One region of the Thalassospira sp. CH_XMU1458 genome, then DNA from elsewhere that is predicted to be linked to it. Evidence: predicted binding sites of a transcription regulator. Region 1 holds the regulator's gene; each other region holds the start of a gene.
The links. The regulator PhoB, encoded in region 1, activates phosphate uptake and scavenging genes when phosphate is short. The targets are predictions, from matches to a motif close to TNTCATAAAACTGTCA.

Region 1 (9,985 bases):
TGACTTTGCCGACGATCATCATCGCATCGCGTGCGGCGATCAAGGCGGTGCCGCCATCGATCCGTCAGGCCGCTCTTGGCCTTGGCGCATCACCGGTTCAGACCGTGACCCACCATGTCTTGCCGCTCGCCATGCCGGGCATTCTGACCGGCACGATCATTGGTATGGCACAGGCATTGGGGGAAACTGCACCGCTTCTGATGATCGGGATGGTGGCCTTTATTGTTGATATTCCGGGCGGGGCGCTTGACCCGGCAACGGTTCTGCCGGTCCAGATCTATCTGTGGGCAGACAGCCCGGAACGTGCCTTTGTCGAGAAAACCTCGGCAGCGATTATGGTGTTGCTGGCCTTCCTTGTCCTGATGAATGGACTGGCTGTGTATCTGCGCAAAAAATTTGAACGGAAGTGGTAAAATGGCTGCTGTATCCCAGAGCGCAATGACGGCGGAGCCGTCGGTCGAAAACCCGAAAATGACCGCGCGCAAGCTCGATCTTTTCTATAGCGACAATCAGGCCCTCTATGAGGTCAACCTTGATATCCCCGAACAGCAGGTAACCGCACTGATTGGTCCGTCGGGCTGTGGTAAATCCACCTTCCTGCGCTGCCTGAACCGAATGAATGACACCATTGACGGTGTGACGATCAAAGGTGACGTTACCCTGGATGGTCGCGACATCTATGACAAGCGGATCGACGTGGTTCAGCTGCGCGCGCGCATCGGCATGGTGTTCCAGAAACCGAACCCGTTCCCGAAATCGATCTATGACAACGTGGCCTATGGCCCGCGTATTCATGGTCTGGTCAATTCGCGTGATGAGCTTGATGAAATCGTCATGACCTCGCTCGAACGTGCCGGTCTTCTGAAAGAAGTCAAAGATCGCCTGCAATCGCCGGCAACCGGTCTTTCCGGTGGTCAGCAGCAGCGCCTTTGCATTGCGCGTGCGGTTGCCGTCAGCCCGGAAGTCATCCTGATGGATGAGCCGTGCTCGGCCCTTGATCCGATTGCGACCGCCAAGGTCGAGGAACTGATAGACGAGTTGCGTTCGAACTACACGATCGTGATCGTGACCCACTCCATGCAGCAGGCCGCCCGTGTGTCGCAGCGCACCGCGTTCTTCCACCTTGGAAAGCTGGTTGAAGTCGGTGAAACCGATCAGATCTTTACCAACCCGAAGGACGAACGCACCAAGGGTTACATTACCGGCCGCTTCGGTTAAGCGACGCCAGGAGTACGCATAAATGGCTGATGAACATACCCATATCGTAAGTTCGTTCGACGAGGAACTGACCCGTCTGAACAACATCATTTCGCAAATGGGCGGGCTTGCTGAAAGCCAGCTTATTTCCTCGATCAGATCCATCGTCAAACGCGATTCCGAACTGGCCGAGAAAGTCATCCTGTCCGATCAGCGCATTGATGTGCTCGAACAGGAAGTCCAGGACTTTGCCGTCCGTCTTCTGGCCCTGCGTCAGCCGATGGCAGATGACCTGCGTCAGGTGGTGACGGCCCTTAAGCTGTCAAACGACCTTGAACGCATTGGCGACCTTGCCAAAAACATCGCCAAACGCGCGCAGGTGCTGAACCAGATCCCGCCGATCCGTCCGGTTCAGGCGATCCCGAACATGGCCAAGCTGGCCCAGGAAATCATCAAGGATGTCCTGGATGCCTATATCGAAAGCGACGCCGAAAAGGCCCACCGGGTCTGGGAACGCGATCAGGAAGTCGACGATATGTACAATTCGCTGTTCCGCGAATTGCTGACCTACATGATGGAAGATCCGCGCAACATTACCGCATCGACCCATCTGTTGTTCATTGCCAAGAACATCGAACGTATCGGTGATCACGCAACCAATATCGCCGAAACGATCTATTACCGGATCAAGGGCGAAGACCTGCCGGGGATTGACCGGCCAAAAAACGACGCAGCGAACTTCGCTGTTGTCGAACCGAATGACTGACACGGGAGCATAGGAAGATGGACCCAACGGTTCTTATCGTCGAGGACGAGGCAGCAATCGTAACCATGTTGCGCTACAACCTCGAACGCGAGGGGATGCAGGTTGTCGAAGCCGGTGACGGTGACGAAGCGTTGAAAATTCTGGCTGAAACCCATGTCGATCTGGTTTTGCTCGACTGGATGCTGCCGGTGATGTCGGGGATCGAGGTCTGCCGTCAGATCCGCCGCAAGCCTGAAAGCCGCGATTTGCCGGTGATCATGGTGACAGCACGTGGCGAAGAAGGCGACCGCATCCGCGGTCTTGATACCGGGGCTGATGACTATGTCACCAAGCCGTTTGCCATTGGCGAGCTGCTCGCCCGTATCCGCGCGCTTTTGCGCCGGTCCGGTCCGGCGCAACCACAAGGGCAGTTGATCTATTCCGACATCGAAATGGATCTCGCCGCCCACCGGGTCAGCCGCAATGGAAAATCGATCCATCTTGGCCCGACCGAGTTCCGTCTGCTGCGCTATTTCCTCGAACATCCGGGGCGGGTTTTCTCGCGCGAACAGTTGCTTAACGCGGTTTGGGGCCCGAATATCTATGTCGAAACCCGCACAGTCGACGTGCATATCCGCCGCCTGCGCAAGGCGCTCAATGACGTCAAGGGCACGCGCGATATCATCCGCACCGTCCGTGCGGCGGGCTATGCACTGGACTCTGAAACCGCTGCCTAAGCCGGTTTCGATACGCGATCTAATGAAAAACCCCCGCTGCAGCGTGCCGCGGGGGTTTTTGTTCTAAGGCCGTAACGTCTTCAGTTTTTTTTCTTCGCCGGTTTGTCCGCATTCTCCGAACCTGACGGTTTGCGCTGCGGGCGCGGCGCCAGTTCGTTCATCAACAGCATGTCCGCACGGCGGAATTTGGCGATTTCGGCATCAATATCTTCCTGCGGCACGTCGCACGCCGCCAAAACGTGATCGGATAACCGCAACCCGGTTTCGAGAACTTCCGGGATGGCGGCATCCGCCCCATGGCGCGACAGCGGCCCGATATGGGTGATGTCCTGCGCGCGGGCAAAGATCTTCAGATGCGGGTAATGCTGGCGCAAAAGGGCGACCGTCTTCTCGGTCGCATGCGGGTTCCCCATGGCAACAACCGCAATTTTTGCCTCATCCGTGTGTGCCGCCCGGAAAGTTTCCGGTCTGGACCCGTCGGCAAAGTAAACCGGAAGGCCTTCTGCCCGGCCGCGTGAAACCTGCTGTGCATCACTATCAAGCACCAGGAACGGAATGTTGCGCGTCTTGAGCAACCGGGCCAGAACCCGGCCAACACGGCCGCTTCCGATCACCAGAACATGCTGGTGGATGCCCTCGGACTCCTCGGCAATCTTGCCAAGCTGGTCTTCTTCCTTGGGATGAAGCTTTTCCTCGATCTTGTGACCAAGGCTGATAAGCGTCGGGGTCAGCGCCATCGAAATCGCCACCACCGGGATCAGCATGGCGGCCATTTCAAGCGGCACCGCGCCATTTTGCGCGGCCAGGGCAAACATCACAAAGGCAAATTCACCGCCGGCGGCCAAGCTCATGGCTACCCGGATGGCAAGGCCGGTTTCAAACCGGATCGCGCGTGCCAGAACGAACAAAACCGCCGTCTTGATCACCAGCAACAGCACCAGCCACATGACGATGGTGCCAAATTCGTTATAAACAACGTCGGCATCAACCGACATGCCCACCGACATAAAGAACAGCGACAGGAACACGCCGCGGAACGGCGAGATATCGGCTTCGATCTGATGACGGAATTCGGTTTCGGCCAACATCACCCCGGCGATAAACGCACCCAGCGCCATTGAAAGCCCGGAAACCTCGGTCAATGTGCTTGCGGCTAGCACAACAAAAAGCGTGCCGATGGCAAACAGTTCCGGGTTCTTGAGCGACGCGATATAGCGAAACAGACGCGGCAACACATACCGCCCGACGAGTAACAGCAACGCGACCGACCCGAAACCAAGCAGGATGCTCATCCACGGGCTGGTTTCCGTGCCGGCATCACCTGCCGCCTGCACCATGATCAGGAACGGACCAACCGCCACGTCCTGCAATAACAAAATGGCAAGGGCCGCACGGCCAAACCGGGTATTAAGCTGCTTGTCATCGGAAAGCTGTTTGAGGATGATCGCGGTCGATGAAAGCGCAAGGGCCCCTGCAATCACCAGGGCCGTCGGCAGCGGGAATTCCATGACAACCAGAAGCCCCAGAAGGGCTGCCATCGACACCAGAATTTGCAAAACGCCCAGACCGGCAAACCGCCCGCCAATCACCCGCAAACGATCCCGCGAAAGCTCCAGCCCGATCATGAACAGCAGGAAAACCACGCCCAGTTCGGCAACGGTGGAAATGTCTTCGCGTTCGGAAATCAGGCCAAAGCCGAACGGCCCGATAAAGAACCCGCCAATCAGAAAGCCGATGATCGAATTCGCACGCAGCTTGTGCGCAATCGGCACCGCAATGATTGCGGCAGTCAGAATAAGAAACAGCTCAAACAGGACGCTGTGATGCATGGCGAAATTCGTTCCGGAAGGCGGTCAAATAATCAATGGGTATCAGGACCTAAATGCCTGAAAATAACGAGATTACAACGATAACGAAAATAACCCTGCCAGTCGTGGGTAAATTTGTGGCATTTGCGAAATTCACGACCCAATCGGGCTATTAAGGGCTGTGGCGATTGTCACCGCCTGATGACTTGCCATTCGCGCTGCCAAATGCCATCTTCCGCGGGCCTGACACCGGGCCGGTTTAATCGCTTTTGAAACGAGCAGATATTTTGGAACAGCTTATCCCCTATCTTCAGATCATCGCGGGCCTTGTATTGCTGACAGCAGGTGGTGAATTCATCGTAAGGGGGGCGGTTGGTCTTGCACTTTTGCTGGGCGTTTCCAAGGTGATCGTCGGTCTGACGATTGTCGCCGCCGGAACGTCAGCACCGGAATTTGTCGTCTCGCTCAATGCATCGCTTAAGGGCACGGCCGATATCGCGATGGGCAACGTTGTTGGCTCCAACATTGCCAATATCCTGCTTATTTTGGGTGCCGTTGCCTTGCTCAAACCCGTGGCGGCCTCGCGGGTCACCGTGGTGCGTGATGGCGGCACCATGTTGCTGGGCACGGTCCTGTTTATTGCCTTTTGCATGTTTGGCGTGATCGAACGCTGGGCCGGGGCGGTGATGCTTTGTGTGTTGGCGGCCATCTGGTACTTCACCTATCAGCACGACAAAAATTCACCAAGCGAAGCCAGCCACCTGCATGAAGAAGAAGTCGACGAAGTCGGCGAAAAGCCCAAAGGCTGGACCAGGCCGATCATCGCGACTGTCGTCGGGATTGTGGCGCTGATGTTTGGTGCGGAATGGCTGGTTGAAGGCGGGGTCTCGGTCGCCCGTCAGTTTGGCGTATCCGAAGCCGTCATTGGCCTGACCCTTGTTGCCTTTGGCACGTCACTGCCGGAACTTGCCGCATCGGTGGTTGCCGCCTTCCGCGGGCATTCCGATGTGGCACTGGGCAATGTGTTTGGCTCGAACCTTCTGAACCTGCTTGTGATCATTGGTGGTGTGTCGCTGATCGCACCGATCCCGGTGCCTGAACAGATCATGAATTCCGACATCTGGATCATGCTGGCGGTAACCGTGGGCTTGCTCGGTGTTGCCTATGCCATGCGTAAGATTTCGCGCATCACCGGCATTGCATTCGTGATTGCCTATCTGGTCTATGTCTTCCAACTTGTCGTAGCATAGACAGTTCAATCAGTTCGCGCGCCGTCTCATGACGGTCCGCACACTTTGCGAAGGATCGAGGCAACAATGACAGGTCAATTCCCGAAATCCGTTCTGATCACCGGTGCGGCAAAACGCATCGGTCGTGCATTGACCCTGGATCTGGCGCGCAACGGCTATGACATCGCCCTTCATTGCAACAGCTCCAAACAAGACGCCGAAGCTGTCGCCGACGAGGTCCGCGACCTTGGCCGAAAGGCCTGCGTTGTTTCGGCCGATCTGACCAACGAAGATGCAACCCATCAATTGGTCGCCGACGCAACCAGGCAACTTGGCTCGATCGGGGTTCTGATCAATAACGCCTCGACCTTTGAATTTGATGATGTGCAAACCGCAACCCGCGAAAGCTGGGATTTGCATATGGAAACCAATTTGCGCGCGCCGTTTATCCTCTCGCAGCAATTTGCAAAGCATCTGCCAGATAACTGTCAGGGTATGATCCTCAACCTGATTGATCAGCGTGTCTGGAACCTGACCCCGCATTTCATGACCTATACCCTGTCCAAAGCCGGGCTTTGGACCCTGACCCAGACGCTGGCACTGGCCCTTGCGCCAAAAATTCGCGTCAATGCCATCGGGCCGGGGCCGGCACTGCCTAGTAGCCGACAAACACAGGAAGATTTCGACGCGCAGTGCGAAAAAACACCCCTGAAAATAGGGACAAACCCGCAAGAGATTTGCGACGCGGTTCGATTTTTCCTTGCCGCGCCGGCCATCACCGGGCAAATGTTAGCGCTTGACGGCGGGCAGCACCTCGATTGGGCGCCCAGTGGCGAAGAAGATGCGCCCAACGAATGATGCCCGGCAGTGATCGTTAAATCGCTGCCAGACATCGGGCCGGAATTGCGTGGTGATTTTTAAGGCACCCGCAACAAAGCAGCACAAGGAAGACCGGAATATGACCGCAGGCCTTAAACAGGATGCCAAAATTACGACATTGCCATTTGCCGATGTGCCCCATGCAGATCGTGCAGGCAACCTGCGCCGTGTCTTCGTGCGTGACATGATCATTCACACCTCCATCGGTGTTTACGAACACGAAAAAGAAGCCCCGCAACGCGTGCGCATCAACCTCGACCTTGCCGTGCTCGAAGGTGACGGTGTCCAGAATGATGATATCACCACCGTGCTGAGCTACGAGGATCTGGTCGTCGGCACGCGCCGCATCTGCCAGGATGGTCACACCAACCTTGTGGAAACCCTTGGGGAAAAACTCGCCGACATGTGTCTTGCCGACCCGCGTGTGCGCAAGGTGATCGTCAGGGTTGAAAAGCTCGACGTTTTTGAAGATGCCGCTGCGGTTGGTGTGGAAATCGAACGCCACAATATCGCGCGCTGATCGATACGCAATTTCCCGAAAAAATTTACTTTTTCAGACGGCCAATCCACGGGACTCTGTGATTCCTCTGGTGCGAATCGCATCCGTGCTTATTCACAAGCATCTGGCGAATGTGATTCAAAGGAAAATATTCATTTTTTACGACTCTATTACCGAATGATTTCACGTTGACAGTATTTTTATTGTTTAAAATCAATAACTTAACTGTTTTGCTCAATAATTGTGCACTTCATAGAACGTTAAGACTCTCAAGGGGTGCAGGAAGTCACCCCCCGATTACCCACATAGTTATCCACAGTCTTGGTGGACATCTTTTTTGGCATGGCGATTCCCCTCGGCGCGGTTGCGATGTTAATCTTTTCAGCTATGTTTCAATTCGCGTTTGCCTGTGACGGCTGTCACAACTTTGAATGTATTTTAGTGTCGATTGCAGCTCGCCTGACCAGCAGCAGCCTCACGTGATCTCGGAGTGCCTTGATGAAGCCACCTGTTTCCCCCGAAAACCCGACCGGGGATGATGCCCCGAAACGGGAAATCGGTTTGTCGCTTGATGGTGATAAAATCGACGGCGGGGCAGCACGCGGGGTGGAGGCGATCAAAAATGCGCTGAAAACCATGCCGGGCTCGGCGGGTGTCTATCGCATGATCGATGACAAGGAACGCGTGCTGTATGTCGGCAAGGCCAAGAACCTCAAGAAACGCGTGGTCTCCTATACCCGCATCATGCAATTGCCGATCCGCATTGCCCGCATGGTGGCCCAGACGGTGCGGATGGAAATCATCACCACCCATACCGAGGCCGAGGCACTCCTTCTTGAATCCAACCTGATCAAAAAGCTCAAACCGCGCTACAACATCCTGCTGCGCGATGACAAAAGCTTCCCCTATATCCTGATCACCGAGGATCACGACTATCCGCGCATCGTCAAACATCGTGGCGCACGCGCCAAGGATGGCAGTTGCTTTGGCCCGTTTGCCTCGGCCTGGGCGGTCAATAACACCATCAACCATCTGCAACGCGCCTTTTTGCTGCGCTCCTGCACCGACGGGGTGTTTTCCAACCGCTCGCGCCCCTGTTTGCTTTATCAAATCAAACGCTGTGCCGCCCCATGTGTCGATCGCATTTCCAAGCCGGAATATGACGAGCTTGTTGATATCTGCCGCGACTTTTTGACGGGGCGCAGCCAGAAAATCCTCAAGCAGCTCGAAGCCGACATGATGGATGCGTCTGAAAAGATGGAATTCGAACAGGCCGCGATGTATCGCGACCGCATCCGTGCGCTCAGCCAGATCCGATCCCATCAGGACATCAACCTCGAAGGTGTCGAAGAGGCCGATGTCATCGCCCTGCATCAGGAAGGCGGGCAAAGCTGTGTGCAGGTCTTCTTCTTCCGCTCGGGCTCGAACTATGGCAACCGGTCCTACTTCCCGCGCCATGAACAATCGGCCGAAATCCCTGAAATCCTCTCGGCTTTCGTCGGGCAGTTCTATGCCGATAAACCGGCCCCCAAACAGATCTTCCTGTCGCATGAAATCGAAGGCCAGGAACTGGTCGAAAACGCGCTTGGCATCAATAACGACCGCAAGATCGAATTGCTCGTGCCCAAGCGCGGCGGCAAACGCAAACTGGTCGAACATGCCCTGACCAACGCCAAGGATGCCTTGGGGCGTCGTCTGGCCGAAAGTGCGACACAGCGCAAATTGCTTGAAGACCTGGCTGACAAGCTTGATCTCGAAAGCACGCCGGAACGGATCGAGGTTTACGATAACTCTCACACCCAGGGGACCAACATGGTCGGTGGCATGATTGTCGCCGGACCCGAAGGCTTCATGAAAAACGCCTATCGCAAATTCAACATCAAGGGCGATATCGCACCGGGTGATGACTTTGCCATGATGCGCGAAGTCTTAACGCGCCGTTTTGCCCGGGCGCAAAAAGAAGACCCGGACCGCGAAAACGGCACTTGGCCGGACCTGTGTCTGATTGATGGCGGTTTGGGCCAGCTTGGCGTGGCACGTGAAGTGCTCGAAGACCTTGGTATCGAGGACGTCATGCTGGTCGGTGTCGCCAAGGGTGTTGATCGTAATGCCGGCAAGGAAGTGCTGCACATCCCCGGCAAGGCCCCGGTACGCCTCGATATGAAAGACCCGGTGCTCTATTTCATTCAGCGTCTGCGCGACGAGGCCCACCGCTGGGCGATTGGCACGCACCGCGCCAAACGCGGCAAACAGATGGGCAAAAGCGTGCTCGACTCAGTCCCCGGTGTCGGCGGTGCGCGTAAAAAGGCATTGCTCCACCATTTTGGCTCCGCCCGTGGGGTGGCCGACGCCGGGCTATCGGATCTCGAGGCCGTCGATGGCATCAGTGCCGCCTTGGCGCGCAAGATTTACGACCATTTCCACAGCAACGACTAAAAAAGCATCGGATGGCATCTTGCTTTTTGCTGCCCGTGGCGCGATACCCGGTACGCCCTGCCGCCCGGTGGGGCATTTTCGCGCGAAACGTCCATAAATAATCGGCTTGCCATAAATGCGATATTTTCCTTCCTGGTCTGTGACCCGGTCTTCCACAGTCATGCCTGATCAACGTCTGCCTTGGGGTGCGATGTTCCCGATGGGTTTGCAGCATCTTGTTGCCATGTCGGGTGCGACCATCCTTGGCCCGCTTCTGATGGGGTTTGACCCCAATCTGGCGATCCTGTTTTCCGGTATCGGTACCCTGATCTTCTTCATCTGCACGGCGGGCCGTGTGCCCAGTTATCTGGGCTCGTCCTTCGCCTTTATCGCGGTCGTCATTGCCGCCACCGGATATGCCGGATCGGGACCAAACCCCGATATTGGCGGGGCCCTTGGCGGGATCATTGCTGCCG
Region 2 (9,985 bases), on a different contig from region 1:
GAGAATATGGACGGATCAGGATTCGTTTATGGCAAGGCCGATTTCCGCAACCCGTTCTTCATCGCGCGCAGCCCGAGCGTGCCGGTCAAATACGAGAACTGATCCTTCGCAAAGCGGGATCAAAGGCGAATTACAAAGCCGCATCAGCAGCTTGCCGATCCCGCGTTGCAATACAGATCAGATCGACATTTTTCGGGAAAGCTTGAAACTGCTCCACCCCGCAGTTTTCTTGACTTTCAGGACATTTTGCGCTATCCATTCCTTATCGCCACACAGAGTGTAGGTGACGTAAATAGCCGCCGGAATCACGGCGACGCGGTCCGATTTCACCACCGCGGGGCGAAACCGGGCTAGAGCGTAAATTGGAGCCGCCATTTTTATGGCGGCTCTGCGCTTTTTGGGGCGGTGTTTAATTGCCGAAGCCCCGTAGCTAGCTCTGACGACGCAGCATCAAAAGCCCGATCGACAGCCCCGCAGCACCCAGCACCAAAACAGGCAAGGCCCAGCTTCCGACCATCACCAGAAGCGATGTCCCCGCCGACGGACCAACAATCGCGCCCAGCGTATAGCTTTGCGAGACAATCACCAGCACGCCGACCTGATATCCCTGCCCGCGCCCGCTGGCGGCAATCAGGACAGCCGCGGTGTAAAGCCCGGCAACAGCAACGCCCAGCATGAACTGGATGGACGCGGCGATCACGCCATATCCCGCCAATGCCATTGGCACAGCCCCGATCAAAAGCAGCCCGAAACACAGAGAGGCCAGTTTGGTTGGCCCGGCCTTGTCAGAGATATAACCCACCAGCGGCTGACACACGGTTCCACCGAAGACAAATACCGCCGCCATCCACAAACCGGCGTCGGCAAGCCCGGTATCGCGTTGGGCCTGAAGTGGTAAAACCGACAAAAAGCAGATTTCAACAAACCCCGCGACCAAGGCGATGACCACCAGATCCCAGTTATCCATCCAGCGCCGCAGTGCGGCCCCGGCCCCCTTGCCTGTGGACGCCATTTCGATGGTCGGCAGGAAAAACGCACAGACAAGCGCAATCGCGCCTGCCAACACCGCCAGTCCTGACATGGCGAAGGCATCATCACCCAACCAGCCGATCAGGATGGGGCCAAGAACGATCCCCAGCCCCATCAGGGTTTCGTGAAAACCGACAACACGACCGACCTTGTCGCGGGGTGCCAGTTGCACAATCAGCCCGTCACAGATCACCCAGCGCAGGATCAGGCCGACACCGGCAAACAGTGTTGCCGGCAGAACCCAAACCGATTGCGGCGCATACATCACAACCGCAATCAAAAGACAGAATGACGCGCTGCTGATCAAAAGCGGGATCACCGGATGGGTTTTGCGCAGGATGGCGGCGACAAAAAATCCGCCAACCAGATCGGCAATCCAGTACAGCGACAGCATCATACCGCCATGTTGTTCGCCCAGCCCCGCATTGGTCAGCGCCAGCGGCAACAAGGTATCGATCACCCCGATCTGGATCACTTGCGACACAAAGGAGGCAAGATTGACCAAACCCAGCGACATCGCCGTTCCAGGCGGGATTGATATTGATTTCAAAAACAGTCTGGCTGGCATGAAAGGCCCTCCTTGCGATGCTTGGCACCGTTCGGGGACCTGACACGGGTGTCTGGCGACAGGTCGAAAATCGGATTTGCAGGCCTTGACACTCACCAAGTGCGAACCGCGTTTTTGTCGCAGTTCTTCCTGTCGGTGGCCACGTTAATTCGAAGCAGCAGAGCTTTCAATCCACATTCGCACAATTTTCGGTTGTCGATGTTGCAGCTTGTCATTCGGGGTCATCATCGCTAGGTATCTCATAGCGCTATATTTTTCATGGAATGCTTGATGTCCCCGGCTTTGACCATCCGTCCCTATTCCGAAGGTGCCCTTAGTCAGGCAGCAGCGAAGCTGCGCGCCGGTGAGCTGGTGGCCTTTCCGACCGAGACGGTGTACGGGCTTGGGGCGGACGCAACCAATGCCGATGCGGTGGCGGGGATTTATGCCGCCAAGAACCGGCCAAGCTTTAATCCGCTGATCAGCCATTTCCCCGACCGCGATGCAGCGGCCAAGCATGCATTATTTGATGCGCGCGCCGATAAGCTGGCCGCGGCATTCTGGCCGGGTGCGTTGACACTGGTTCTGCCCCGCCAAGCAGACAGTGATGTTTGTGATCTGGTCACAGCCGGTCTTCCCAGCATTGCCGTGCGGGTTCCGGCCCATCCGATGGCGCGTGAATTGTTGCGTGCGGTGGGCCGCCCGGTTGCGGCCCCGTCTGCCAACCGGTCTGGCAAGATCAGCCCGACCACCGCCGCCCACGTTGCGCAGTCGCTGGGTAATGCGATTGGCATGATCCTCGATGGCGGGCCGTGCGGGGTTGGGCTTGAAAGTACGGTGATTGACCTGACCACCGATCGGGTGGTGATGCTGCGCCCCGGCGGGGTGACAGCCGATCAGGTTTCGGAACTGCTGGGTACGGATGTTGTCATGGCGGAAAGCGATGACACCGCGCCCAAAAGCCCCGGCATGATGACCAGCCATTATGCGCCGGGCCTGCCGGTGCGGCTTGACGCCACTACCGCCGATCCGAGCAAGTACGGCCATGAGGTCCTGCTCGGTTTTGGCGATTGCAATACCAAGGGGTTTGATGCGGTGTTATGGCTCTCGAAATCGGGCAATGATATCGAGGCCGCCGCCAATCTTTTTGCCAAGCTGCATGAAGCCGATCAGAGCCACTTTGCCGGAATTGCGATTGCACCGATCCCGGACAAAGGACTTGGCATTGCGATCAATGACCGTCTGAAACGCGCGAGCGCCCCGCGCGCGCCACATGATGCCACGTAAAGGAACAGCGCCATGTCGTTCCTGCCAGAAGCCGCACTTGATGAATTAAAGGACCTGCTGGGCCCCAAGGGTTTCAGCATGGAAAGCGACGTTCTGGCCGCCCATAATGCTGAGGCGCGTGGCAAGTTTGAAGGCCATGCCGAAATCATCCTGTTTCCGGCCAGTACCGAGGAAGTCGCCAAGGCAGTTGCCATTTGTGCCGCCCATGACATCGCGATTGTCCCGCAAGGCGGCAATACCGGACGCTGTGGCGGGACGGTTGCCGATAGCAAACAGGTCCTGATCAACCTTAAGCGCATGAACCGCGTCATCGAGATTGACGAGCGTGATTTTACCGCCACGGTCGAAGCCGGTGCGATCCTGCAAACCATTCAGGAAGCGGCTGCAGAACAAGATCTGCTTTTCCCGCTCTCGCTGGGCGCCGAGGGCACATGTCAGATCGGTGGCAATCTTGCGACCAATGCCGGGGGATTGAACGTTATTCGATACGGCAATGCGCGTGATCTCTGCCTTGGGCTTGAGGTCGTATTGCCCGATGGCACGGTGTGGAACGGCTTGTCCAAGCTTCGCAAGGACAATACCGGCTATGACCTGCGTGATCTGTTTATCGGCGCGGAGGGCACGCTTGGCATTATCACCAAGGCGACGCTAAAGCTTTATGCCCAGCCAAAACACATCGCCACCGCCTGGATTGCCGTGCCGTCGCCGGAATGCGCGATTGACTTGCTTGCACTTGCGCGCCGCCATACCGGCGATGCGATTGCGGCGTTTGAGCTGATCAGCAGTTTTGCCCATGATCTGTCGGTGACGTATCTTAAGGGCCTGACGCGTCCGCTTGCGACCAAGACGAACTGGCATGTCTTGATCGAGCTGACATCGTCGCGCCCGAAGGATGATCTGGAAACACTTCTGGTCGATCTGTTGGCGCAGGCGGTTGAGATCGGGCTTGCGACGGATGCCACCCTTGCCCAGTCCGAGGCACAGCGTAAAAACCTGTGGGCGATCCGCGAAGGCATCCCCGAGGCACAAGGCTATGAAGGCGGATCGATCAAACATGATGTATCGGTGCCGGTTTCAAAGGTTGCCGATCTTTTGAAGCGCGGCATGGCGAGTGCGGATGCGCTGATACCCGGCATTCGCCCCTGCCCGTTTGGCCATGTTGGCGATGGCAATATCCATTTCAACTTCACCCAGCCCGCCACCATGGACAAGCAAGCCTATCTTGCGCAGTGGGAAAGCCTGAATACTGTCATTCACGACATTGTTGCCGAGCTTGGCGGATCGATCAGTGCGGAGCACGGCATCGGGCAGCTTAAGCGCGATGAGCTTGCGCATTATGCCAGTGTGGAAAAACTGAAATTGCTGCATGCGATCAAGGCAGCAATTGATCCAGATGGCAGGCTTAATCCGGGCAAGGTTGTATAATCACCGCTGTCGCCACCCTGCCCGTACCTGCGTCCCCCGCCTAAAAGATGGAAGATCGCCCCATGTTCTCTGTCGAGACCTATGCCCCGCTTGATCACGCCAAACCGATTGCCGAGAATATCTGGATCTTTGACGGTCCGGTGATCGGGTTTCAGTATGCTGGCCTTAAGCTGCCCTTCCCGACCCGGATGACGGTTATCCGCCTTCAAAGCGGTAAACTGTTTGTCCATTCGCCGATCCGGCTCAATGAAACGCTTAAGGCCGAGGTCGATGCGCTGGGCGAGGTTGCCTATCTGATTGCGCCCAACACCATCCATTACGCCGGTGTGCCCGACTGGCAAAAGACCTATCCGAATGCAAAGGCGTTTTGTGCACCCGGTGTGATCAAACGCGCCAAGTCGGTCGGGATTACGGTCAATTTTGATGCGGAGCTTGCCGATACGCCGGAGTCTGAGTGGGCCGGTGAGATCAAACAGGTTCTGGTGCGCGGCAGTTATTTGAACGAGGCGGTGTTTTTCCATCCCGCGTCCAAAACCCTGATCCTGACCGACCTGATCGAAAACTTCGAAGCGCCTAAAATCAAAAGCCCGATCTGGCGGTTTATGGTCAGGCTGTTTGGCACCATGGCCCCGCATGGCAGCACGCCGCGTGACATGCGCCTGACCTTTGCCGGGTATAGGGAAAGCGTGCGCAAGGCAGTCCACACCATGATTGGCTGGAACCCAGACTATGTCGTTCTGGCGCATGGGCGCTGTTATGACACCGATGCCGTGGCGGAGATTAAGCGCGCCTTTTCCTGGGTGTTGAAATAGTAAAAATGCAAGGGCGCCCCGGTCGGGACGCCCTTTAACGTAAGTACGCGGCAAGGGTTACTCGGCCGGGCCTGCCCACGGGGTCATGGCATTGAGTTTGTCCTGACGGCGTTCGTCGCCGGACTTGCCCCAATCGCCACCGAAGGCTGCTTCTTCCCAGGAACCGTAGCTCGGGTTGGGCAGCATGAACCAGCGTTCGCCCCAGTAATTGCCGTATTTTTCCATGACTTCGAGACGTTCAGCAATCGAGCCATCGATTTCATCAGTGAAGTCACCGAAATTGTCACCAAACTGCATGATCACGCGATAGTCTTCGGCCACAGCAGCCCGGCGCGGGGTTTTGTTAGAGCCCCATTCTTCGACTTCGCCGCGCAGCATGACATGCTTTTCATCCGCGTATGGGAAGCCATATTTCTTGAGGTTTTCGATGGTGGGTTCTTCTTCCGGTGCCTTGCGGTTCGAAACATAGAAGACTTCAACACCGCGGGTGGCTGCCGCCTTGGTGAATTCCAGCGCGCCCGGGGTCGGGGTGGAAATCATGTCGTGCACAAAGGCTGCCCAGGTTTTGGAGCTGTAATGGGTTTTGTCGGTGACAACCCATGCCTGATAGGCGGAGTTATCCAGAACGGTTTCATCAACGTCCAGAATGACTGCCGGTGGCTTGGTCATATAGTTGCCGTCCTGCTCGAGCGCTGCGGTCCAGCTGTGATCGCCAATGGCGGCATCGAGCAAACGGGTCGCACCGGCATAGACCGACATGGCGGTCGTTTTGTATTCGACCGAGGTCTGCAGCCACAGCGTGCCGTTCAGGCCGTCATTCTGTTCCGGCTCGGCCTGTGCGCCGAATGCGCAAAGCGCACTGGTCGCAACAATGGCAGCAACGCCAAATGATTTTGCGATAAAGGTCATGTGTAGTCTCCCTGTTGATTTCCCGACGCATTGCGTCTGACCATGCAGTCAGGATTTCATAACCATGCCACCGCAGTGCGATAAAGAAAAAGCCTTTTTCCAGAATCAATTGGAAAAAGGCTTTTGCAATCGGTTTAACAAAGCCGCCAACGCCTTGACGCACACTCTGTTTCAGGCGGTTGGGCGCTTCTCGAACGTGGCAAAGCCATCTTCAAGCGCCGGTTCTTCGTGAATGCGATCAACGCGCGCATGGGTCGGGCCATCGTGACAGGCGGTGATCATGGATTGCACCACCTTGGCCGGGCCGCAAAAGACCGCCTCGACCGAGCCATCATTGCGATTACGCACCCAGCCGGTCAGATCGCGTTTGCGGGCTTCTTCGACGGTCCAGGCGCGATACCACACACCCTGCACCCGGCCTTCGATCCGGGCGTGGACGGCGATGTTGCCATCCCCCGTTGACGGGTCGGGGCTTGTATCGGTCATGATCGGGCCTCCTACCTTGTCGATGGTTTTATCCCGGGCTTATTTAGCGCCGGGGATCTTGGCATGCAGGTGGGCGGTGTCCTGAAACTTCTGTTTCTGTTCATCCGACGCCGGCGCCTGATGATTATCCTTCCAGGCGTCATAGGTCATGCCATAGACGACTTCGCGCGCCCCATCATAATCCATGGCGACACCGCGTTCGCGGGCGGCTGCCAGATACCATTTGGCCAGACAGTTGCGGCAGAACCCGGCAAGGTTCATCAGATCGATATTCTGAACATCCTTGCGATCCTGAAGGTGCATGACAAGGCCACGAAAGGCAGCGGCTTCGAGTTCGAGCTTGGTTTGCGGATCAAGATCGGCCGCCGGGCCGTTGGCCAAGACGGCCTCGGTGGACATTTCAGAACCGGCGCAATCAGACATGTTCCATACTCCCGCTGGTCTTTTCGTTTTCGAGTTTTTCGATAATTCCGGGCACATGGGCAATGCTTTCAGCCGTGATGACCTTGTCATTGTCAATCTCGGTCTGATCGACCATTTCATGGACCCAGGTGATTTCATATGGAATGTGGATCGCGGTCGCGCCACACGCAAGGACCGGCAGAATATCGGATTTCATTGAATTGCCGATCATGATCGCCTCTTCGGGATCGACGCCATAGCGGCCAAAGATGTTGCGATAGGTCAGCGGGTCTTTCTCCGAGACGATCTCGATCCCGTCAAACAGGTCCTCGAACCCGGAGCGATCAATCTTGAGCTGCTGGGCGATCAGATCGCCCTTGGTAATCAGGACCACCTTGTAATTCGGGTGCTTGGCATATTGCTTGAGCACTTCCTCGGCCCCGTCAATGATCCGGGTGGGCGCGCGCAGCATGGATTTGCCGGTTTCGGCCAGTTTGTGGATATCCTCGGCGCTGATTTTGCGATCAGACAATTCGATCGCGGTTTCAATCATCGACAGGGTAAAGCCCGTCACGCCATAGCCATAGATGGAAAGGTTGGCCAACTCGGCCTGATAGAGACGATCATCAACCTGTTCGGGATCAACATAATGTCCCAGCATTTCGCGAAGCTGCACATGGGCTTGGCGGAAAAGTGGCTCGTTGTGCCACAGGGTATCGTCGCCATCAAAAGCAATCAGCTTGTACATTCTTAAGCCTCGTTTCTTGTTATTGGATGGCCGCAGGCACGTTCAATGCGTTGGCAGTCAACCTCGATGTTCACAGGGTATTACGGCCTCAATTCACGACCATATGGCAGTGCAAACGCCCCGTAAAGCCCCGTTATCTGTATTTAATATGCGTGAAACGGATCGGAAAGGCCTTGAAAACACAAGTGTTTGAACAGGTTATAGAAAAGGCGCTGCCGGGATAACCGGACAGCGCCATATTTGGAGCATTCAACTTCTGATCTAGGCTTCAACAATCTCGCCTACGCCAAGCGGATTGGAGAATTTAGCGTGTTTGGACCAACCTTCGCCTCTCCATCCTCACTTAGGTTCACAACCCTTAACAAACTCAACAGTCCAGGCCAGCGAGCCATTTCACCACCACCTCGAGGCTCTTCTTCGTGTTTCCAAGCTTTCGGATGACACCAAAAATGCACTGCATGGATACCGCTCTCCATTGCAATGTTGAGTGCGTTCTGCACAACCTCAAGGTATTCTTCTTCAGTAACTTCTGCTGAGACAGGTACTCTAGGCATTACAAACGTCAAACTCGCTTGCAAGTCAGCACCTTGATTCTTGCATGCATCAAGATCACCCTCCAAGAACCAACCTTTGATCGTGCCATCTCTAGTACCTGGCACAAGCAGCCGCTGCTTTGCTTCTATCTCCACAGTTCGTTGTCCCCGTTTTTGACAGATGTACAGATCACAACGGCCGTCGTTCTCTTCTTCCCCCACGTACTTCTTCGTCACATACTCTTCCATCGAAATCAAACCTGACTGCCAGCAGGCTGCTTGAAGGAAAGAAATGGTGGCACGTTCATTGAAATAATGAGGGAGCTCCTTCCACTTGAAGGCTTTCCCATACTGTTCTAGGTTTTTTGAAAACTGCTCAAAAGCGGGTTTCAAAAAACTCAATTCGCTTGAAAAACGCGATACCTGCCGCACAAATTCCCCCCTAAATAGAAATGCCGCGACACATTTAAAACATGTCGCGACACTAATGTCCCGTATTTATGAGGGGATGCTTATTCGTCTTTTTCGAACTCGATGATGATGGCATCGACCGAGAGGTTAGCGCCCTGCTCGGCGTGGATCTTTTTGACGACACCCTTGCTTTCGCACTTCAGGACGTTTTCCATCTTCATGGCTTCAAGAATGCAGAGCTCCTCGCCTGGCTGGACGGTCTGGCCTTCCTCGACCGAGACCTTGACCAGCAAGCCCGGCATTGGCGAGAGCAGGAAGTTTGACATATCCGGCGGGGCCTTGAACGGCATCAGTTTTTGCAGCTCTGCCACGCGTGGCAGCATCACCTTGAAGTGGCGCTGAATGCCGTTAGCGGCGAGTTTGTACCCCACCCCTTCGATATCGATCTGCACACAGACCGGGGCACCATCGATTTCGCCAACGAACAGCGGATCGCCGATCTTCCAGTCCGAGACCACGCCATAGCTGCGATCACCGATGGCGACAATGTAATCGCCGTTAACACCATCGAACTCGATATCGAACGGGGTATGGTCATCCCCGCAAACCGCGACCCAGCTTTCGGCGATTTCAAGCGGATGGTCACTGACCTGACCGGTGATGCCGGCATTGCGTTCGGCGTGGCGTTGATTGATGTAGGCCGCGACCACGATCAGGGTAGCCGGATCATCGTTGGGCAGATCATCGGCCGAGAAACCATCCGGGTATTCTTCGGCGATGAAGTTGGTGGTGATGTTGCCATCCTGGAAGCGTTTGTTGGCCATCACAGCGGCCAGGAACGGGATATTGTGCGAAATGCCACGAATGTAATAGGCATCAAGCGCGCGACGCATTTCGCCAATCGCCTGATCGCGGTTTTCACCATAGGTGATCAGTTTCGCGACCATCGGGTCATAGAACATCGAAATCTCGCCGCCTTCATAGACGCCGGTATCTACACGTACGGTGTCGGATTCCGCAGGCGGCTGATAACGCACCAAGCGCCCCGTGGACGGCAGGAATTCGCGGAAGGGATCCTCGGCATAGACGCGGGTTTCCATGGCCCAGCCGGTCAGTTTGACGTCATCCTGCTTAAGCGTCAGCTTTTCGCCATCGGCGATCTTGATCATCCATTCGACAAGGTCCTGACCGGTGACAAGTTCGGTCACCGGATGTTCGACCTGAAGCCGGGTGTTCATTTCAAGGAAGTAGAAGTTCTTGTCCTTATCGACGATGAATTCGACCGTCCCTGCCGAGCAGTAATCCACCGCACGTGCCAGTGCCACAGCCTGTTCGCCCATGGCTTTTCGGGTCGCGGGATCTATAAAGGGTGACGGGGCTTCTTCGACGACCTTCT
Region 3 (9,985 bases), on a different contig from region 1:
GAGCTGCGCTGTACAACCTGTTCGAGCTCTTCAAGCTGTTCAGGTGACAGGTTGATGTCAAATCCCTTGATGAAGTTGACAGCTTTGCGTTTCAGATCGGTCTGCGCAGGGATGATCTGCACATTCTTCTTTTTCTTAGGTTCTTCCGGCTTCACGATGGCTCCGCTTCCCCAGTCATAATGGGTCATTCGTCAAGGCTCCTACGATCAGGACCATCAAACTGGACCTGTCTGCGACGTCGGTCCGGGCCAAAATACGTTCCAGTGTTAATGAAACGTCTTGGTCGGGCGATGACCGAAACCAGACGGCTGTAAAGTGCCTTGGCGTTAAAGGGTTTGGCAAGAAATTCAGTAATCCCAAGGTCACGTGCCGTCGTCACATAACGCATCTCGGAATGTGCGGTCAGCATAATCACCGGAATGAACCGGTTTGGCGAATTGGTCGAATTGCGCATGACATCGAGGAATTCAAGGCCATCCATACCGCGCAAGCGCCATTCACAAATCACGATATCAATTTTTTCGGTGCGTAGTACGTCAAAGGCATTATTCGGCGATTTTACACGCTGTATATGACTGGCTCCGAGATAGGCGAGCGTGTCATAGACCACCTGAGCTGAAATCTTGTCCCCGTCAACGATCAGAAAACTAATCTTACTAAAGTCTATTTTCGCGTTCATCCGGCCTCGGTTCCTGAGCATCATCACGAAATGCGTCGCTGTTCAGGGGGATACAGCAGCAAATCTAACCAGTTGCTGATGTATAAACCCTTATACCTTTGTCTGGTTTCCAGCAAGGCCAAACCACTCTGTGTTCAGCCCGAAAATCTGACAAATACTGACCCCAAGCCAGTTGAAAAGTTAGAACAGACGACGTTTACGTCTTTTTGTTTTTGATGCTCGCGTCCGGTTTGAACACACCCAATATTGGGCCTTTTTTTTAATAGTAAAGAGGAAGATCTTTTTTATTTCATGGGCTTGGTGACGCCGTCGTCATCAATCACCTTAACGGCAACACCGGACTCCTCGAACATTTCGGTCGATATCTTCATATCCTGTTCCCAGCGTTCAAGAAAGTCCGGGGTTAGTTTTGACTTGTCGACATAGACCTCGGCGATGCCCGCCTGGATGATGGCGCGCGCGCAATCACAGCACGGAAAGTGCGTCACATAGAGGGCGCAGCCATCAAGCGATGTGCCGGTGTAACTGGCATTATAAATCGCATTGCGTTCGGCATGTTCGGTATAGGCGTATTTTTCCGGACGCTGATGGCGGCTTTCGACTTCGTCATCGACCCCGCGCGGAAACCCGTTATAGCCAACAGCACGAATTTCTTTTTTCGGGCCGATGACAACCGCACCGACCTGGGTGCTGCGGTCTTTTGACCAGTCTGCAATATGGGCTGCAAGTCCAAGAAAGCGGTGGTGCCATTTGCTCATGAAAAGGGTCCTGTCTGCGCCGTAAAATTGGTCTGTTGGGCATTCGTTTTTGACCGGCACGTTTCACCGGTACGGCTTCTTTAAAGAAGGTGCTTCTTGTAATTGTCCAGCGAAAAATCACATTTTTGTAAAGGCATTTAATGAAAAGTCCCTGTTCAAATAGGGGCTGATTGATTATTAAGGGGGTACCCCCAGAAAAGATCAGGACGCCTTTTCGTCTCGCCGCAGATGCAGGCCGAAGCGGGAAGGCTCACGTGTAAACCGAATAACAAGAGGTAGTAGCCGATGCGCCGTCAACGTAAGGCGAAGATCATCGCGACCCTGGGGCCGGCAAGTTCAAAGCCAGAAATCCTCGAGAAAATTGTGCAGACAGGTGTGGATGTGTTCCGCCTGAACTTCTCGCATGGGGAACACTCAGAACATCTGGCCCGTTTTGAAGCGATCCGTGTCGTCGAAGAAAAACTCGGCCGGCCGATCGGTATTTTGATGGATCTTCAAGGTCCGAAAATTCGTGTTGGTACCTTTGCCGACGGTGAAGTTGAACTCACCGCCGGTGATACGTTCAAATTCGATATGGACAAGAAGCCGGGCGACAACAAGCGTGTGTCGCTTCCGCATCCGGAAGTCTATGCAGCTATCAAGCCGGGTGCGAACCTGCTGCTTGATGATGGTAAGCTGCGCATGCGTGTCGAGAAATGCGACGACAAGTCGGCCGAATGTACCGTCATTACCGGTGGGCCGCTTTCCAACCGCAAGGGTGTCAACCTTCCGGATGTGATGTTGCCGCTCTCACCGCTGACCGAAAAGGACCGTGCCGATCTGGATTACGGTCTTGAGATGGGCGTTGATTTCGTGGCGCTGTCCTTTGTGCAACGTCCCGAAGACGTTGCCGAGGCCCGCAAGATCATTCAGGGCCGTGCAGCCATCGTTTCCAAACTGGAAAAGCCGCAGGCGATTGATCACCTTGATGAGATTGTCGATCTGTCGGACATGATCATGGTTGCCCGTGGTGACCTTGGTGTCGAATGCCCGCCGGAAGATGTGCCGATCCTGCAGAAACGTATCATCAAAGCGTGCCGCGAAGCCGGCAAGCCGGTGATCGTTGCGACCCAGATGCTTGACTCGATGGTGTCCAACCCGGCCCCGACCCGTGCCGAAGCATCCGACGTTGCGACCGCGATCTATGACGGTGCCGATGCGGTGATGCTGTCAGCCGAAAGTGCGGTCGGCAAATATCCGCTTGAAACCGTTTCGATCATGGACCGTATCCTACGCCGTGTGGAGCAGGATGAGCTTTATTACCGGATGCGTGACGCCAACCGCCCGGATCCGGAACATAACGCCCCGGATGCAATCAGTGCAGCCGCCCGTCAGGTGGCGACCACCATCGGGGCGAAGGCAGTTGTTAACTATACATCTTCCGGGTCGACGGCATTCCGTGCTGCACGTGAACGTCCGGAAGTGCCAATTCTTGGCCTGACCCCAAGGATTCAGACCGCACGTCGTCTGGCCTTGTGTTGGGGCGTGCATCCGGTCTTTACCCGCGATGCGACCAACTTTGCCGAAATGGTCGGAATCGCCACCGAAGTGGCAAAGCGTGAGGAATTTGCAGGACCGGGTGATTCGCTTGTTATCACCGCCGGTGTGCCGTTCGGAACGCCGGGTGCGACCAATATTCTGCGCATTGCATGGGTCGGCAATAATTAACGCAAGTGAGTGCGTGTAACGATTTTCGATGACGGGCGTCCTTTTGGGGCGCCCGTTTTCATTTGCGCAGATTGCCAGAAGTCCGTCGGCGCGCAGGTTTTTCGATGGCAATGGGCAGGAGGGGGCATAGACCCCTGTATCGTTAATGTTTTTTTGAGTCTTTGCGCCGATAGTCATTCTGTAATCAAGGCTCTGTCTGTTGATATGTGCCCTTGAGATTGGGTTATGAAAATTAGACGCCTTGTCTGGTTGTGTATCACTGTCAGTTTGGGTTAAGCTGTTCTGACAAAACACAAAAATAAGGCATCGCAACGTCGATGCCGATACGCCGCCAGGCACGGGACCAGGGGAATTACTGCGATAATGCTGAGTTGGATGTTCAATCGGCAGAAAAATGCGGGCGATGGGGGGCTTGATGATAAAGCCTCTGCCAAGCTGCGTGATCTGGCCGACACTGTTCGCACCATCGCACCTGAAACGTTTGGATCTGATACAGGTCGCGTTCAGGGTCGCGCGATTCCCCGCAGACATGTTTCCGAAAATAACGCCGATGCATCGGCCCTTGAACACGCAGCCCGTCTTTCGTCTGAATTGGACGCGCTGGACGATGCCGAGGATGTACCTGATTTTGACAGCGACGTGCGCATGGATGTGGCGCGCCGTCTGCGTCGGCATCTGACAGATTTGAGCCCGTCCGAAAGACTGGAAATGGTTGACGAGTTCGTTTCGGCGATTGCCAATATGGGCGACTGTTATCGCCCGCAGGTGATTGCGCTGATCGAACAGGAACTGGGTCATACCCCGTACATGACCCGTCAGGCGGCCAACCGTTTACGTCAGGATATTCAGGCGATTGGCCGGGTGTCGATTGCCGATTATATCGAGCTTCTGAGCGATTCCGACTTCCTTGATATCATGCGCGGGCGCGGTGAATTCATTCAAACCGCAGCCGAACGTGAACGCGCCGAGCTTGAGGCCGCCGCCAAGGCCCGCCTGATCGAGCAGCAGGCGGAAAAGGAAAAGGGCGGTTTGTTGAACCGGTTGCTGTCATCTGATGACGCGCCGCGGAACGTTGTGCCGATGACGCCGCATTTCGTTGAAAAGACAACAAAGTCAAAGGCGCCGGAGAACGATATCCTCGGTGGTCAGAACCGAATTTCGCGTCAGGCCCAGCGCCGCATTGCCCATTTCATCATGGCGTCCCTGTTTGACACGCTGGTCGAGCAGGGCCGGATGCGGACCGAGGTTGCCCGTGCGTTGCGCCAGTCGGTCCGTCAGAGGATTGAAAAGGCCCGTTTTGAAAACCGGGTGCTGATGCCGTCGCGTGATAGAGACATGGTTGTCGAGATCGCAGACAATGAAATGGTCGACAACGATGTCATTGAGGCAACAGATGCCAAGATGACGATTGACCAGTATGTGCTTGATGCCCTGTCGCGCAATGATGATGCGCTGGTGGTGCAGGCACTTGCCCATTACGCGCAAATCCGCGCCAACGCCGTTTCCAAAATTCTTGATTCCGGCAGTGCCCGGGCGATCACAGCCCTTGCATGGCGGGCAGGGATGACTGCACCTGCAGCAGTCGTCTTGCAGATCAGTAACGGTATCCCTGAATCGGCAATCGAAAGCCCGGCGGCCGGTGGTCGCTTTGCGATGGCAGCTGCCGATATGGATTGGTACATCGATTTCTTTAGCGACATGAAGCCTGTAGCTTCGCGCATGAAGGTCGAAAAAGAAAACGAACCTGCGCCGGCATCTGCACAGACGGCAAAGCCAAGCGGCAGGACCATGTCGCGCGGTCAGGGACTTCGACCGCGCAGCGGGCGCAACAGTGGCGGGCTCGAGGGGCTCGTCTCTGACAGGCGGTCCAAAGGTCTCAAAGAGGACTGAGTGCCATGAGCAGCAATCACGGCATCTCTTATGACGGGCTGAAACATGCCCTTACCATCAAGGAAAGCTATCTGTCTGGCGAGCCGCTTACCGTGACCGGGGCGGCCAAGCAGCAGCGTCTGTTGATGCCGGAACATTTGCTGAGCAACGACCTTGCCCTGATGCAATATGACGATCCACTGGCCCTTGCCGTGATCGCAACCAGGGATCCAGAAAGCCCGATGGCCTTGGCTGCTGCGATCCGTATGGGACCGCATGCCAAATGCAAGGAACTGATTACCGGGGTCTTTGAAGTCGTTTCCGAGGCAACCAAGCATGAACTGGTTGCCGATTGCGCCAAGCTTCTGACCAAGAACGCATTCAGCCCAGAAGCATTCCATCTTGTGCGCACACGCGCCTCCAATCACGTCGTGGAGATCCGCGAAGCCTATCGCCGGGCGATGGGGGATAACCTGCGCGCGTTGCTGGATGGCAAGATGGCCGCGCGCGAGTTTGTCGAGGAATTCATCGAACTGGCATCAAATGGCAACCTTAGGATTGATATCTATCGCCGTCTGGTGATGAAACTGATGCGCTCAGACGCAGTGCGTCCAAGTGTGAAATTCATGCTGCTGGAACGCCTTGATCGTTTCCCGCAGATGGTAAAGCTTCAGATCGTCAATGAAGTCAATTCGGCACCCGATACCCCGGAATACCAGACCCTGAAGCAGGAATTGCGCTGGATCTACGAGGCAAAACAGAAACAGCAGCTGCCACATGCCAAGCAAACGCCGATCAATGCATCGGGCAATGCTGATGCATCCGGGCCGCGTATTACGGCGGCTGATCTTGTTGGGCGGTCACAGATCGATTTCGGGGCGGCTACGGGCATGCATCGCCGCAACAGCATCATCAAACCGGCCGAGCCGACCTTGAAACGCAACGCGACGCCCAGCATCATGACCAGCGGCGGCTTCAGCACGCGCGAACTTTCTTCCTGGCTTAACTAGGGTTCAGGCCCTGAGCTTTGCTGCCGATGCGCTTGGCGTGTGGTTAGCTCAGCATCTGTGATGTCGCGGTATTTGCCGGGACATGAACATGCAGGCCAGCCTGTTTTTCCAGATATACGGTACAAATCACGCGCACAAGCGATGCGAAATTCGGGATGTCACCACGTTGGGCGACGACCTCGTCGTGGATTTTGCCGAGAAACTGCGGGGTGCTGAAACCTTCACCCGCGGCGATTTCATCAAGAATCTGCCAGAAACGCAGCTCCAGGCGCAGGCTTGTAACAACACCATTGATCCGCACAGACCGGCTGACAGACTGATAAAGTTCCGGGTCAGTTCCAGAATAAATCTGACACATTTGAACGCCCTTTCCTGTTTGTGCCGCTGTTACGAGATGTGCAGCGGTTTTCTTTTTGTTTGGCGCAATGGTCGATCAAATGGCGCCCAAACGCAATCACCGTTTGGGCGCCGATACATTACAAATTGATTTCAGTGCCAAGAACCTTGAGGAAAGCCGCCATCCATTTCGGATGTGCCGGCCAAGCCGGTGCGGTTACCAGATTGCCGTCGATGCAGGCATCATCAATGGCAATGTCGGCATAGGTCCCGCCACCAAGTTTGACTTCAGGTGCGCAGGCCGGATAGGCGGAAACCTTGCGACCCTTGATGATATCGGCTGCTGCAAGAAGTTGCGCACCATGGCAGACAGCAGCGATCGGTTTGTTGGCAGCATGGAAATCACGCACCAGACGAATGACATCTTCGTTCAGACGCAGATATTCCGGTGCACGACCGCCGGGGATGACTAGCGCGTCATAGTTTTCGGCTCGCGCCGCCGCAAAATCGGCATTCAGGGCAAAGTTGTGGCCGCGCTTTTCGCTATAGGTCTGATCACCTTCGAAATCATGGATAGCCGTTGCAACCGTATCGCCGGCATTCTTGTCCGGGCAAACGGCGTCGACATGATGTCCAACCGCAAGCAACGTCTGAAACGGCACCATGGTTTCGTAATCTTCGGCATAGTCGCCGGTGATCATCAGAATTTTTTTCGCAGACATGTTTTATCCTCCCGCTTGTTTTCATTTGCCGCCTTTGGGCAAGGGCAGGGAACTATACGCCTGATACAAGCTGGGCGGGTAACAGCGGGGTACTACGTGCGAGGAAGTTGACGTGGTGTACGTTGTAGCGTCTGTCACCCAAATAAAAAAGAGGCCCGTCTGGGCCTCTTTCGAAATGCGGTTCTGTGAAAAAGAAGATCAGCTTTTGGGTGCTGTCGGCTTTTTCGCAGCCGTGGTTTTGGTCGCCGTTTTCGATGCGGTCGACCGTGAACGGGTTGCCGGTTTCTTGGCTGCAGTTTTTGCCGCAGGTTTGGCGGCCGGCTTTGCAATGGATTTTGCGGTGCTTGCGGTTTCTGCACTTTCGATAACGTGCAGGTCGCGTTGTGGGAAGGGAATAGAGAAACCAGCCGCTTCGAGTTCCGTTTTCGATTTACGGGTCAGATCGAAGAAGGTCGGCCAGAATTCACTGGTTGCAACCCAGCCGCGTGCGGTCAGATCGACCGAGCTTTCGCCAAGGGTGGCGACAAAGCTCATCGGTTCCGGATCCTTCAGTACGCGTTCATCGGATGCGACAAGGTTTTTAAGAAATTCGAGGGCCGCATCAACATCGTCATCGTAGGAAATGCCAACCTTGATATCGAGGCGGCGGGTTGGGTTGCGCGAATAGTTTTTGATCGCGCTATTCCAGATTTGCGAGTTCGGCGCAGAAATAAACACACCATCCGGCGTTTTGAGCAAGGTGGTAAACAATGTTATTTCAACAACGGTGCCTGAAATCGAACCAGCTTCGATAAATTCATCGATTTTGAGCGGACGCAGGATAAGAATCATGACACCGGCGGCAATATTTGATAGTGTCCCCTGCAGGGCAAGACCGATTGCCAGACCAGCGGCACCGAGAACGGCGATGATGCTGGTTGTTTCAACGCCGAAGTTCGACAGAACGGCGACGATTACGAAAATCAAAATCACGTAACGTACAATGCTTGATGCAAGCGGCTTTAACGTCGCATCAACAAACTTTGTACTCTTTAGGGAATGGCGGACCAATGCAGCCGCCCGGCCGGCGACCCACCAGCCAACAATGAGTATCAGCACAGCGCCGAGCAAATCGAGGCCAAAGCCCAGTGCAAATCCTTTAAGCATTTCTGTGATGGTCGCTACATCGGTTTCGATCATTTGAACCTCGTCCGCTCCGTGTCATAATTGTGTTGATTGCCAACCATACTTCTGTATGAGAGGATTAGCATTACAGGTTTGAGTGCGCTTGAAAAGTAGGACGCCAACACCATTTTTTTTTAGATGGCTGGAACAAACCAGAATTCTGTTCGTTTAAGACCATAATTCCACCATCATTGGTGTTAAGTTATTAGCTGAAGAACAACCTTAATGACAGGGGTAAGACATGCAGATCAATCCGAAAATTCTTTGTGCTCTTGGTGGCGTTGCGCTTCTGAGTGCATGTAGCAGTGTGGACAACAGCGGCACCGCGGTACCTTACGGCGGTAACCCGTTCACCTACAGCAGCTCGGTCTCGTCTGCGCTCTCGTCCGAAGAGCCGACCACTGACTTCGGTAAAGCGCTTAAGGCCGAATATCTTGCATACGCACAGCGCGAAGCTGACGAATGGTATGACTTCTTCGATGCCGACTTCTTTGCGAAGAAAGCCGGTCGCGTAAGCGGTGACACCATCGTTCTTCCGGAAGATCCGGCAAACTGGCGCTTCTCTGATGAGGAAATTGCACAGAAACGCGCCGTCCGTGACGAACTTCTGGCCCTTCTTGATGACGGCAAGCGCGAAGCAATGCCGGCAACCGCAGCGATCGCACAGTCTCGCTTTGACTGCTGGGTCGAGGAAAGCGAAGAAGGCTGGCAGACCGAGCTGATCAGCCAGTGCTGGAAAGATTTCGAAGCTGCAATGTCTGAGCTGCGTGCAGAACAGCCGGCCGTTGTTGTAGCCCCGGTTGCCGCTGCTGAGCCGCGTCTGTTCACCATCTTCTTCGATTTTGACAGCGTTGCGATCACCCCGGTTTCCGAGCGTGTTCTTGATGCAGCTGCTGAGCAGTGGGCATCCTCGATGGGTGATATCACCGTCGTTGGTCACGCTGATGCCGCCGGTCCGGCAGCATACAACCTGCGTCTGTCCGAACGTCGTGCCGCAGCAGCCCTTGGCGAGCTGACCGGTCGCGGTGTGAAAGGCGACATGGTTTCGCAGGATGCTGTTGGTGAAGGCGATCTTCTGATCCCGACTCCGGATGGTGTTCGTGAGCCGCGTAACCGTCGTGTGACGATTTCTGTCGACTAATCACCGACATTTACCAAATCTTCGGCAACGAGGTGGTATAATGCCACCTCGTTGTTTTTCTATGTGGTTTTGACGATCTGGCGATTTTTCGCGGAAACAGGTGTTGAATTTGGGATTAATGTGAATAATCTCTGGATTGTATTCCTGATTTAAGTGAGAGGCGGGGACAAATGCTGAAGGCCATCAAGACGGTCTTTTCGCGGCGCTCGGGGGGCGTTGCTCTTGCAGTTGCTACACTGGCAGTTGCAACCATGTCGGTCTTGCCGACTGCGCGCGCGGCAGACAAAACACCGGTCGTTCCGTTTGAACGTTATTTCGCTGACTTGCGCGGCGACGGAAAGACCCTGCGTTTCAATGCGTTCTCCGGTGAAATTCCGGGCACGCGAATCAAGGAACTTCTGCGTTCTGGCCAGGTCATTGGGGATCGTATCCTGCTGGCAGAGGATGTCGCGGTTTATTTCCCGGATGGTTACATCGTCCAGTCGCAAACGAACTTTGCGAAATATGTGCCGAAGTACGGCGTGAAGCCGAGTGAGGTTTCTGGTCGTGACGATCTGGTTGAAAATCCGCGTTATGCCCTGATCAATCGTTTCGATGTT

Region 2: the regulator PhoB is predicted to act here: its motif matches at 6,143-6,158, upstream of WBY09_RS07515 (5'-nucleotidase, lipoprotein e(P4) family).
Region 3: the regulator PhoB is predicted to act here: its motif matches at 1,555-1,570, upstream of WBY09_RS08990 (deoxycytidylate deaminase).

What each region holds. Positions count from the first base shown of each region.
Region 1 is NZ_JAYMDW010000001.1:856,611-866,595, forward strand. It holds gene pstA (phosphate ABC transporter permease PstA) at 1-413, shown strand, start outside; gene pstB (phosphate ABC transporter ATP-binding protein PstB) at 415-1,218, shown strand; gene phoU (phosphate signaling complex protein PhoU) at 1,241-1,963, shown strand; gene phoB (phosphate regulon transcriptional regulator PhoB) at 1,981-2,679, shown strand; gene WBY09_RS03870 (cation:proton antiporter domain-containing protein) at 2,760-4,508, opposite strand; gene WBY09_RS03875 (calcium/sodium antiporter) at 4,775-5,737, shown strand; gene WBY09_RS03880 (SDR family oxidoreductase) at 5,804-6,574, shown strand; gene folB (dihydroneopterin aldolase) at 6,675-7,115, shown strand; gene uvrC (excinuclease ABC subunit UvrC) at 7,593-9,530, shown strand; gene WBY09_RS03895 (solute carrier family 23 protein) at 9,691-9,985, shown strand, end outside.
Region 2 is NZ_JAYMDW010000002.1:35,375-45,359, reverse strand. It holds gene cysQ (3'(2'),5'-bisphosphate nucleotidase CysQ) at 1-102, shown strand, start outside; gene WBY09_RS07540 (hypothetical protein) at 131-259, opposite strand; gene WBY09_RS07535 (MFS transporter) at 431-1,597, opposite strand; gene WBY09_RS07530 (L-threonylcarbamoyladenylate synthase) at 1,868-2,863, shown strand; gene WBY09_RS07525 (FAD-binding oxidoreductase) at 2,876-4,288, shown strand; gene WBY09_RS07520 (DUF4336 domain-containing protein) at 4,351-5,100, shown strand; gene WBY09_RS07515 (5'-nucleotidase, lipoprotein e(P4) family) at 5,158-6,009, opposite strand; gene WBY09_RS07510 (acylphosphatase) at 6,181-6,495, opposite strand; gene WBY09_RS07505 (DUF1244 domain-containing protein) at 6,535-6,918, opposite strand; gene WBY09_RS07500 (HAD family hydrolase) at 6,911-7,645, opposite strand; gene WBY09_RS07495 (hypothetical protein) at 7,927-8,610, opposite strand; gene accC (acetyl-CoA carboxylase biotin carboxylase subunit) at 8,691-9,985, opposite strand, start outside.
Region 3 is NZ_JAYMDW010000002.1:352,293-362,277, forward strand. It holds gene WBY09_RS08980 (hypothetical protein) at 1-188, opposite strand, end outside; gene WBY09_RS08985 (response regulator) at 185-679, opposite strand; gene WBY09_RS08990 (deoxycytidylate deaminase) at 964-1,437, opposite strand; gene pyk (pyruvate kinase) at 1,723-3,144, shown strand; gene WBY09_RS09000 (DUF2336 domain-containing protein) at 3,508-5,034, shown strand; gene WBY09_RS09005 (hypothetical protein) at 5,040-6,023, shown strand; gene WBY09_RS09010 (ribbon-helix-helix domain-containing protein) at 6,067-6,381, opposite strand; gene WBY09_RS09015 (DJ-1/PfpI family protein) at 6,500-7,081, opposite strand; gene WBY09_RS09020 (mechanosensitive ion channel family protein) at 7,280-8,260, opposite strand; gene WBY09_RS09025 (OmpA family protein) at 8,487-9,386, shown strand; gene WBY09_RS09030 (hypothetical protein) at 9,557-9,985, shown strand, end outside.